DNA from 4 places in the Arthrobacter pigmenti genome. Region 2 is predicted to be linked to each of the others. Evidence: riboswitches for the same ligand, from Rfam matches in the RefSeq annotation. Region 2 holds a riboswitch; each other region holds the start of a gene.
What was found. Region 2 has a riboswitch for S-adenosylmethionine ahead of BJ994_RS12935 (rhodanese-like domain-containing protein). Riboswitches for the same ligand answer to the same signal wherever they lie in the genome.

Region 1 (2,193 bases), 2.6 Mb from region 2:
GTATGCCCGTCCCGGGCTCATCGGAACCCTGCGGGGATTGGGTCGCATTGAGCGTTCCGTCGTCGTTCTCAGTAGCGGTAAGTACGGCGCAGCTTGCTCCAGTGGTCAGCCCGCCCCAGCCACCCCAGACGGCGGCCGCGCCGTCGTCCGGTGTACTTGTGTGCTCCGCGAGGTGCGCAGCAACGGCAGCCAGGATGCCGACGTCGAGATTGCCCAACCGAGGGCAGGTATAGCGCCAGCCGGCAGGGTCGAGCTCCTGTGAAGAGTAAAGTTCTGCGGTCCTGACCAGCCGGTGGAACTGGGCAAGTGCGTGCATCTCAGTGCCGAAAGCGTCAGCCGTTTGTTGCCAGGTCACGGTTTCCGTTTCGAAGTCCATCACGTTTCCGGGTTCATAGCCGTGCCAGGTCTTCGTCTCGGCAGGGCGGTCCCGCGAGGCCGGGTGGAAGATCCGGGCGTACGCCTGGAACCCGCGCGGGACCACGGCGTGCATGTCATTCGAAGACCAGTTCAGCCGCTCTTTCAGCCACGCTCCGCGCTCGACATCCGGAATCCATTCCATCCGCTCAGCCTAAACGCCCGCTCTCCTACGCCGCGCGCTCACGCCGGCTCAAGGTCGCGGACCTCACGCACCGCCTCCACCGCCATGACCGGACAGGCAGCCAGCAGCGGCACCTCAACCCGCAGCCCGCTGCGCCGCCCGAGCGAAGCAATCCGCACTACGAGCGTCTCCGCGAAAGAATCCCATTCCGGCCGGCACACGCTCCGCCGCAGCACCGCGTCCAACGAGTGGATGTCCGCAACCCAGCGGCGCTCCCACTGGCCGTCAACGCGAAACTCGATGACGCCGTCGTACACGTCAAGAATGGGGAAAACTGCAGGCAGACAGTCGTCTGAGGGGCTGGGGCTCACGGCGCGTCCTTCGGTTGCTCTTGCCCCCGCCAGCGCCCATCAGGGCGGCGAAGGCCGCTTCCTCATCCGAACCACCCGTGAACATGGGGTTGGTGTGCGGCCAGTCGGAGCTTGGCACCGCAACTCTTGAAGCTGAACCGATTATAACGACGACGGTGCCTTCAGTCCGAGAATGTTGCGCTTGCTGACACTTATCGTTTAACGATAGATTCTCAACGTAAGTCAATCGAAGGAGTTCCGATGGGAAAACTGACCATCCTCGCATTACGGATCGTGATTGCGATGGTGCTGGCCGGTTCGCTGTTTGTGCAGTTGTGGATGGTGCCGCTGATTTCAACGGACCTGGAAGAAGCGGGCGTGCCGACCGGACTGCGGATCACGTTCAACGCGATCGTCGTGTTTGGCATCGTCACAGTTCAGATCACGGCGCTGTGTGTATGGAAACTGCTGACGATGGTCCGCCGCAACACTGTCTTTTCGAAGGCCGCATTCCGATACGTCGACATCATCTTCTGGGCGATTGCAGCTGCCGCGGTCCTCGTGTTCGGGCTTGCTGTTCTGCTGGCGCCTGGTGAAATTGCCCCAGGGATCGTGCTGCTGATCTGCGGTGCATCTCTGATGATCGGCGGGGTGGCGCTGATCGTTCTGGTGATGCGGACCCTGCTCGCACAGGCCGTTGCCCGCGATGCTGAAGCGAAGCACCTGCGGACCGAACTCGATGAGGTAATCTAGTGCCCATCATCGTCGATATCGACGTCATGCTGGCCAAACGGAAGATGCCCGTCGGTGCCCTTGCCGACCGCATCGGCATCACGCCGGCCAACCTGGCGGTGCTGAAGAACGGCCGCGCCAAGGCCGTCCGGTTCACTACGCTCGAAGCGCTGTGCGAGGTGCTCGACTGCCAGCCCGGCGACATTCTGCGTTGGGAGCCTGAACTAGAAAACGACGACGACGTCACCCGGCTTGAGCAGGAAAACGCCTAGTCTCGCGGCCGGTTCTGTACCGCTTCCCAAAGCGGCCGCCGAACCTCAGTCAAAACGAACGAACGCCCGAAAATGCTCAGTCCCGGACCGCGTCAACAAGAGTAAGCAGCGCGTCCAACTCAGAGGATGCTGCCAGCAGTGCCCGGGATCGGAACTCGATATCGGCCTCGCGCCGTGCCAGGATCGCTGCAAGGTCGTCCAAGCGTTTCCCCTCGCGGATGTGCGGCATGAGTTCCTGCAGAGTGTCGATCCGGTATCCGGCGCAGCGCAACTGATGAACGATCCGCACATCCCGGATTAC
Region 2 (2,193 bases):
GCGGCGACGGGATCTTCGAGACGATGCTCGCGGTAAACGGCGCACCCCGGAAGCTGCAGGCACACCTGGCCCGGCTGGCGTCCTCGGCGGAGGCGCTGGCATTGAACGTCCCAGCCTCGGACGCGTGGGAACGTGCCATTGGCACGGCCCTGCAGGAAGCGGACGACGACGGCGATCTTGTGGTCAAGCTCGTCGCGATCCGTGGGGTTGAAGAGAGCGTCGAGGGCGGCACGGAAGCCACCGCCTGGGTCCAAGTGTCTCCCGTTCCGAAGGGCCTTCGGGGCAAACGCCTCGCCGTCCTCCTCCTCGACCGCGGCTACGACAGCACCGCTGCCCAGCGCGCCCCCTGGCTGCTCATAGGCGCGAAGACCCTCTCCTACGCCGTCAACATGGCGGCACTGCGTTATGCCAAGTCGCAGGGTGCGGATGACGTCATCTTCACCTCCTCGGACGGCAAGGTGCTGGAGGGACCGACGTCAACCGTCCTCATCGCCCGGGTAATCGACGGCGTCAAGCACCTGATCACACCGCAACTTGAGAGCGGAATCCTGGCTGGAACCTCGCAGAGTGCGCTGTTCGCTGCAGCTCGCGATGCGGGCTGGGAACTCGGCTACGGGCCGCTCATCCCGGCTGATCTCTTCGCCTCCGACGGCGTGTGGCTGATCTCGAGCGTGCGGCTCCTGGCGGAAGTGGCATCGCTCGACGGTAAACCTGTAACCATGTCGCCGGACCTCACGGCCGAGCTGTCCGCACTGGTGGAATCCGTCTCCTAGCCCCACAAACGCGCCGACGATTCGCACGATCGTGGGGACGTCACCACGAACCCGCGCAACAGCGGCACTTTTGCGGACGCGCGACGCCGCATTACTGCACATTACGACGGCGCGTGGCAGAGTCGCCGGAGCCGGTGCTACGTTCAGTCGGGAGTAACGAGCGCCAGCGCCAAGCCCTGACTTGCTGGCCGGCAACCCTCTATCACGGCGGGGTGCCTCAGGTGAATACTCGGCACAAGGATCAGCTTTCGAAGGATCAACAGCGTGCACGCGTGAGGAGACACAGTGTCACAACAGTCAGCACATACGCCCCGGCCTGCCAATGGTTATGCCGGCGACGTCACACCCCGTCAGGCGGTGGAGCGGGTCAGCAAGGGCGCGGTCCTGGTTGACGTCCGCACCACCGAAGAGTGGCGCACGGTTGGCGTCCCGGACCTCACCGACGCCGGGACCGTTCCCCTGTTCCTCGAATGGAACCGCGCGGACGGCGCCCGGAACGAGTCCTTCGTCTCCCAACTGGACGGTCTCAAGGGCCGCGAACTGCTGTTCATCTGCCGTTCCGGAGTCCGCTCGGTTGCAGCAGCAAAGAGTGCCACCGCCGCAGGCCACACGGTTTATAACGTGCTCCACGGTTTCGAGGCTGACGGCGGCTGGCGCGCCAGCGGCCTGGCGACCACGGTTCATGCCCAGTCCGCCGGGGTCAAGGGAGGGAAGGCAGATGACTGAGTCCACGCCGTCGTCGTTCTCCCCCGCAACCCCTTCCGAGCCGATCCCCGGCAATGGCGGTTACCCCGTTGTCCAGCGCCCGGACGACGACGTCGCCGCCTGGGCGTCCGACACCCTCGCCGTGCGCGGCGGGCTGGCCCGCTCAAACTTCGAGGAGACGTCGGAGGCACTGTTCCTGAACTCAGGTTTCGTGTATTCCTCCGCGGCTGCTGCCGAGGCTGCGTTCACCGGCGATGTGGACCGGTTTGTCTACTCCCGGTACGGCAACCCCACCGTCGCAATGTTCCAGGAACGCCTCCGGTTGCTTGAGGGCGCAGAAGCCTGCTTCGCCACGGCGAGCGGCATGTCAGCCGTTTTCACCGCGCTCGGAGCGCTGTTGGCCAGCGGCGACCGCGTTGTGGCCTCACGAAGCCTGTTCGGGTCCTGTTTTGTGATCCTCAATGAGGTTCTCCCGCGCTGGGGCGTCGAAACGGTATTCGTGGACGGCTGGGACCTTGCCCAGTGGGAAGAAGCCCTGAGCGTTCCCACCACGGCGGTGTTCTTCGAATCGCCGTCGAATCCGATGCAGGAGATCGTCGACATCCGCGCCGTCGTCGAACTCGGGCATGCCGCCGGCGCGCAGGTGGTGGTGGACAACGTCTTCGCCACCCCGCTGCTGCAGCGGTGCACCGAACTCGGTGCCGACGTCGTCGTC
Region 3 (2,193 bases), 190 kb from region 2:
CAGACCCACCGACAACCGGACCAGTCCCGGCGTAACTCCGGCAACGGCCTGCTGCTCCGGGGAGAGTTGGCTGTGCGTGGTCGACGCCGGATGGATGACCAACGAACGCACGTCCCCAATGTTCGCAACATGCGAGTGCAGTTCCAACGCATCCACGAACCGCTTGCCTGCATCGGCCCCGCCGGCCAACTCGAACGAGACGATCGCACCGGTCCCCTTCGGACCATACTTACGGCCACGCTCGTACCAGGGGCTCGAGGGGAGGCCCGCGTAGGCGACGGATTCGACGTCGCCCCGTGCCTCCAGCCAACCCGCAACCTTTTCAGCGTTGCCTACATGCCGTTCCACCCGCAGGCTCAACGTCTCCAGACCCTGTGCGATCAGGAAGGCGTTGAACGGCGACACTGCCGAGCCCAGGTCGCGCAGGAGCTGGACGCGGGCCTTCAGGATGTAGGACAGATTCGCTCCAAGGGCACCGCCTTCGCCAAGGTCGCGGGCGTAGACCAGCCCGTTGTAGGTGGTATCAGGGGTGTTGAAGCCGGGAAAACGCTCAGGGTCCTTCCCGAAGTCGAACTTTCCGGAATCGACGATGACGCCGGCGATCGCCGTACCGTGCCCACCTAGGTACTTCGTGGCGGAGTGCACGACGACGTCCGCACCCCACTCGAGCGGACGGATCAGATACGGCGTCGCGAGCGTGTTGTCCACGATCAGCGGCACACCGGCGTCGTGGGCGACGCCGGAGACGCCTTCAATGTCCAGCACGTCCTGTCGGGGGTTGGAGACAACCTCGGCGAAGAACAGCTTGGTGTTCGGCTGGGCGGCGTCTCGCCACTGGTCGAGGTTGTCCGGGTCCTCCACGAACGTGACGGAGATTCCGAACTTCTTCAGGGTGTGAGCAAACAAATTGTATGTGCCGCCGTACAGACTGGGGCTGGCAACAATGTGGTCACCGGACTCAGCGATATTCAGGATCGCGAAGGTTCCCGCAGCCTGCCCCGAACTGAGCAAGAGCGCACCAACACCGCCTTCAAGGCTTGCGATCCGCTGCTCCACCGCGTCCTGCGTGGGATTGCCGATACGCGTGTAGATCGGTTCCAGCTCCGCCAGCGCGAAGCGGTTCGCCGCACTCTCGGCGGTGGGAAAGACGAAGGAGGTGGTCTGGTAGATCGGCAGCGCACGTGCGCCGGTGGCGGCGTCCGGCTCCTGGCCGACGTGGATCTGGCGGGTTTCGAAGGACCATCCGTTGGACATCTAAGGCTCCTGTGATCTGGGCCCGGCATGCTCTCGAGCACCACGGGCAGCGCTTGCCGTCCGGCCCTTCGCCGAACAGCCAGGTCCTCACCCGGGGCACCCCGCCGCGGAAGGAGGGTTGCCGGCCAGCAAGCCGGGGCTTCGCGCTGGCACTCATGACCTGCGCCCAGTCTAGGGAAGGGAAACTCACAGGATGCCAACATGACGAAAAATCACGTACCGGCGACTCTGCTGCCCCAGCTGCGTGACACCGAGAGGGCCCCACGGCACAATGTACGAACACCGCCCATCGACGAGGAGTTGCGCGATGCCAGAAGACTCTCCAGTACCAACGGAGTACCCCCGGGAGATCGGGCGCACCGCACGCAGGGAACTGGCACGCCACGGCTACACCACGTTCGCCCAACTTGAGCAGGTGACCGCAAAAGACCTGCTCGCTGTCCACGGCGTCGGGCCGAACGCGGTGCGCATCCTGGAGGCCGAACTCGCCGCTATGGGAACAGGTTTCCTGAAACCTGTTTGACCGCGCGAGCCGCCGTCGTCGTCGTCGTTTTCCCGATCTCTAACTTCGTCGGGCCCGGGCGCCGAAGCGGACCACTTTCCCGGTGCGGTAGGTGGACAACCGCGACGGTGACGTGTCGAGTTGTTGAGTGAGTCCGGTTGCGCGTGTAGAACGTTGTGAGGTGAATCACGTGTAGAGTCCGCCTATGGATATGCTGACAGGTGCACAAATCGCCGAGGCTAACCTGACCGACTGGCGGAAGCTGGCCCAGGGACTGCATGCGCGCTACCTGGTCGATGACTTCGGTACCGGCGCACGGTTTGTCACGGCGGTTGGTGAGGCGGCTGACCCCTTCGGGCACTATCCGCGCGTGTCGATGGGTAATGGATACATCGACCTCAAACTGGTCACCAAGGATGCCATCTATCGCGACGACG
Region 4 (2,193 bases), 650 kb from region 2:
GAACATCTCCGTACTCTAGTCTTTAGCAGCATTTCAGAAGGGCACCGGCCATTTGGGCCGGTGCCCTTCTGTCGTAAAGGCCCTGTCTCGATATTCGTCGGCGGCGCCACATGACCACTGATGGCACTCCGCTCCCGGATGGCCGCCGTCCCACACGATAGGTTGAGAAGTATGAACCTCCAGAGCTACAACGATGACCTGCGCCTTGCCCACGTGATGGCGGACTCGGTGGATGACCAGACCATGTCCCGGTTCAAGGCCCAGGATCTGTCGGTGGAGACAAAACCGGACTTTACGCCGGTCACTGACGCCGACAAGTCTGCAGAGGAAGCGATCCGCGGGCAGCTTTCACGTGCCCGGCCGCGCGATGCAGTGCTAGGAGAGGAATTCGGAAGCAGCGGTGCCGGCGCGCGGCGCTGGATCATCGACCCCATCGACGGCACCAAGAACTTCGTGCGCGGCGTTCCGGTATGGGCAACGCTCATAGCCCTCGTCGATGAAGGCCGCCCCGTAGTGGGCGTCGTCAGTGCGCCGGCCCTTGGCAAGCGCTGGTGGGCGGCAACCGGCACGGGTGCGTTTATGGGGAAGTCGCTCGCGGCGGCCACCCGCCTCCGGGTGTCCAACGTGTCACGGCTGGAAGACGCATCCCTCTCCTACTCGAACCTTTCCGGTTGGCGGGAGCGCGGCAACCTCGATGAGTTCGTATCGCTCACCGATTCGGTCTGGCGCACACGGGCCTACGGTGACTTCTGGTCCTATTGCCTCGTCGCCGAGGGAGCAGTGGATATTGCGTGCGAACCGGAATTGAACCTGTATGACATGGCTGCACTGGTACCGATCGTCACGGAGGCTGGTGGCCGCTTCACGTCTCTGGAAGGCTCAGATGGCCCTTTCGGCGGCAATGCGCTGGCAACGAACAGCACGCTGCACAACGAGGTCCTGAAGAAACTCAACCCGGCCCTCGACGACCTTTTGTAGGCCTCCTGCGCCGAATACCGCCGATCCGCGGTATTCGGCGCAACGGATCCGCCGCCAGTAACCCTGTAACAATGCTGCAGGGCAACGCCAACCTGTCCTATGCTGAAACACATTGGTCACGAGTGCCAGCGCAAAACCCCGGTTTGCTGGCCGGCAACCCTCCTTCCGCGGTGGGGTGCCCCGGGTGACGACCAGGCCGCACCAGAAAGTGATGCGGCAAGCGCGGAACCTCCCTGAACGGCGGTTCCCTGAGACCACTGTGGGGTTACTCCATGAGCAACGCAATCCTAGACCAGACAACCTTGGTATCCGCCGATCCCCTCGCTCCGGTGCTGGGTGGGGAGCTTCCGGCTCCACTAATCGACGGCACCACCGTACGGTACGTGAATCTGGACTATGCGGCGTCGGCACCGGCACTCCAGGAGGTCAGCGACTACGTCCAGAGCGTGCTGCCGTACTACGCAAGCGTCCATCGGGGTGCGGGATACGCTTCACAGATTTCTACATCGCTGTACGAGAACGCCCGCAGGATTGTCCGGGACTTCGTGGGCGGACGCGCAGATGACGCCGTCATCTTCACGCGGAACACCACAGATTCCCTGAACCTGCTCGCCGGGTGCGTGCCGAGCGAGGGCGAAGTCCTCTACCTCGACCTGGAGCACCACGCCAACCTTCTTCCCTGGCTTCAGCGGCCGCACCGCAGCGTTACCGCGGCCGACACCGTCGATGCCACCGCCGTCGCGCTCGATCGGGAGCTCGCCGCCGGCGGGATCAACCTGCTAGCGGTGACGGGGGCTTCCAACGTTACCGGTGAGGTCCTTCCCATCGGGCGGCTCGCGGAGATTGCGCACGCTCATGGCGCGCGGATCGTCGTGGACGCGGCCCAGCTCGCTCCGCACCGGCGATTGGATGTGTCCGGGGATGAGATCGACTACGTCGCCTTCTCCGGCCACAAGCTCTACGCGCCCTACGGTGCTGGCGTGCTGGTCGGCAGGCCGGACTGGCTCGATGCGGGAACCCCGCACCTGGCCGGCGGCGGAGCGGTGAAGACGGTCAGGGTGGACTCCGTGTCGTGGGCAACCGGTCCCGCCCGTCATGAGGGCGGCTCGCCGAACGTTCTGGGGGCTGCCGCGCTCGCCCACGCAACGCAGGTGATCTCAGGGCTCAGCGAAGCGGACTGGCAGCGCCATGAGGGTGAACTCCGCACCGCGCTCA

Region 1: linked by a shared signal. The riboswitch ahead of BJ994_RS00660 (hypothetical protein) and the one ahead of BJ994_RS12935 (rhodanese-like domain-containing protein) in region 2 are both predicted to bind S-adenosylmethionine.
Region 3: linked by a shared signal. The riboswitch ahead of BJ994_RS13805 (bifunctional o-acetylhomoserine/o-acetylserine sulfhydrylase) and the one ahead of BJ994_RS12935 (rhodanese-like domain-containing protein) in region 2 are both predicted to bind S-adenosylmethionine.
Region 4: linked by a shared signal. The riboswitch ahead of BJ994_RS09805 (aminotransferase class V-fold PLP-dependent enzyme) and the one ahead of BJ994_RS12935 (rhodanese-like domain-containing protein) in region 2 are both predicted to bind S-adenosylmethionine.

Annotation. Positions count from the first base shown of each region.
Region 1 is NZ_JAATJL010000001.1:128,158-130,350, forward strand. Features, by position in the region: gene BJ994_RS00655 (hypothetical protein) at 1-559, opposite strand, end outside; gene BJ994_RS00660 (hypothetical protein) at 598-909, opposite strand; SAM riboswitch class IV at 921-1,041, opposite strand; gene BJ994_RS00665 (DUF2975 domain-containing protein) at 1,150-1,641, shown strand; gene BJ994_RS00670 (helix-turn-helix domain-containing protein) at 1,641-1,892, shown strand; gene BJ994_RS00675 (MerR family transcriptional regulator) at 1,969-2,193, opposite strand, start outside.
Region 2 is NZ_JAATJL010000001.1:2,771,686-2,773,878, forward strand. Features, by position in the region: gene BJ994_RS12930 (aminodeoxychorismate lyase) at 1-773, shown strand, start outside; SAM riboswitch class IV at 926-1,052, shown strand; gene BJ994_RS12935 (rhodanese-like domain-containing protein) at 1,059-1,499, shown strand; gene BJ994_RS12940 (O-succinylhomoserine sulfhydrylase) at 1,492-2,193, shown strand, end outside.
Region 3 is NZ_JAATJL010000001.1:2,956,803-2,958,995, forward strand. Features, by position in the region: gene BJ994_RS13805 (bifunctional o-acetylhomoserine/o-acetylserine sulfhydrylase) at 1-1,254, opposite strand, end outside; SAM riboswitch class IV at 1,299-1,415, opposite strand; gene BJ994_RS13810 (helix-hairpin-helix domain-containing protein) at 1,562-1,777, shown strand; gene BJ994_RS13815 (VOC family protein) at 1,962-2,193, shown strand, end outside.
Region 4 is NZ_JAATJL010000001.1:2,126,207-2,128,399, forward strand. Features, by position in the region: gene BJ994_RS09795 (cold-shock protein) at 1-19, shown strand, start outside; gene hisN (histidinol-phosphatase) at 172-978, shown strand; SAM riboswitch class IV at 1,093-1,207, shown strand; gene BJ994_RS09805 (aminotransferase class V-fold PLP-dependent enzyme) at 1,251-2,193, shown strand, end outside.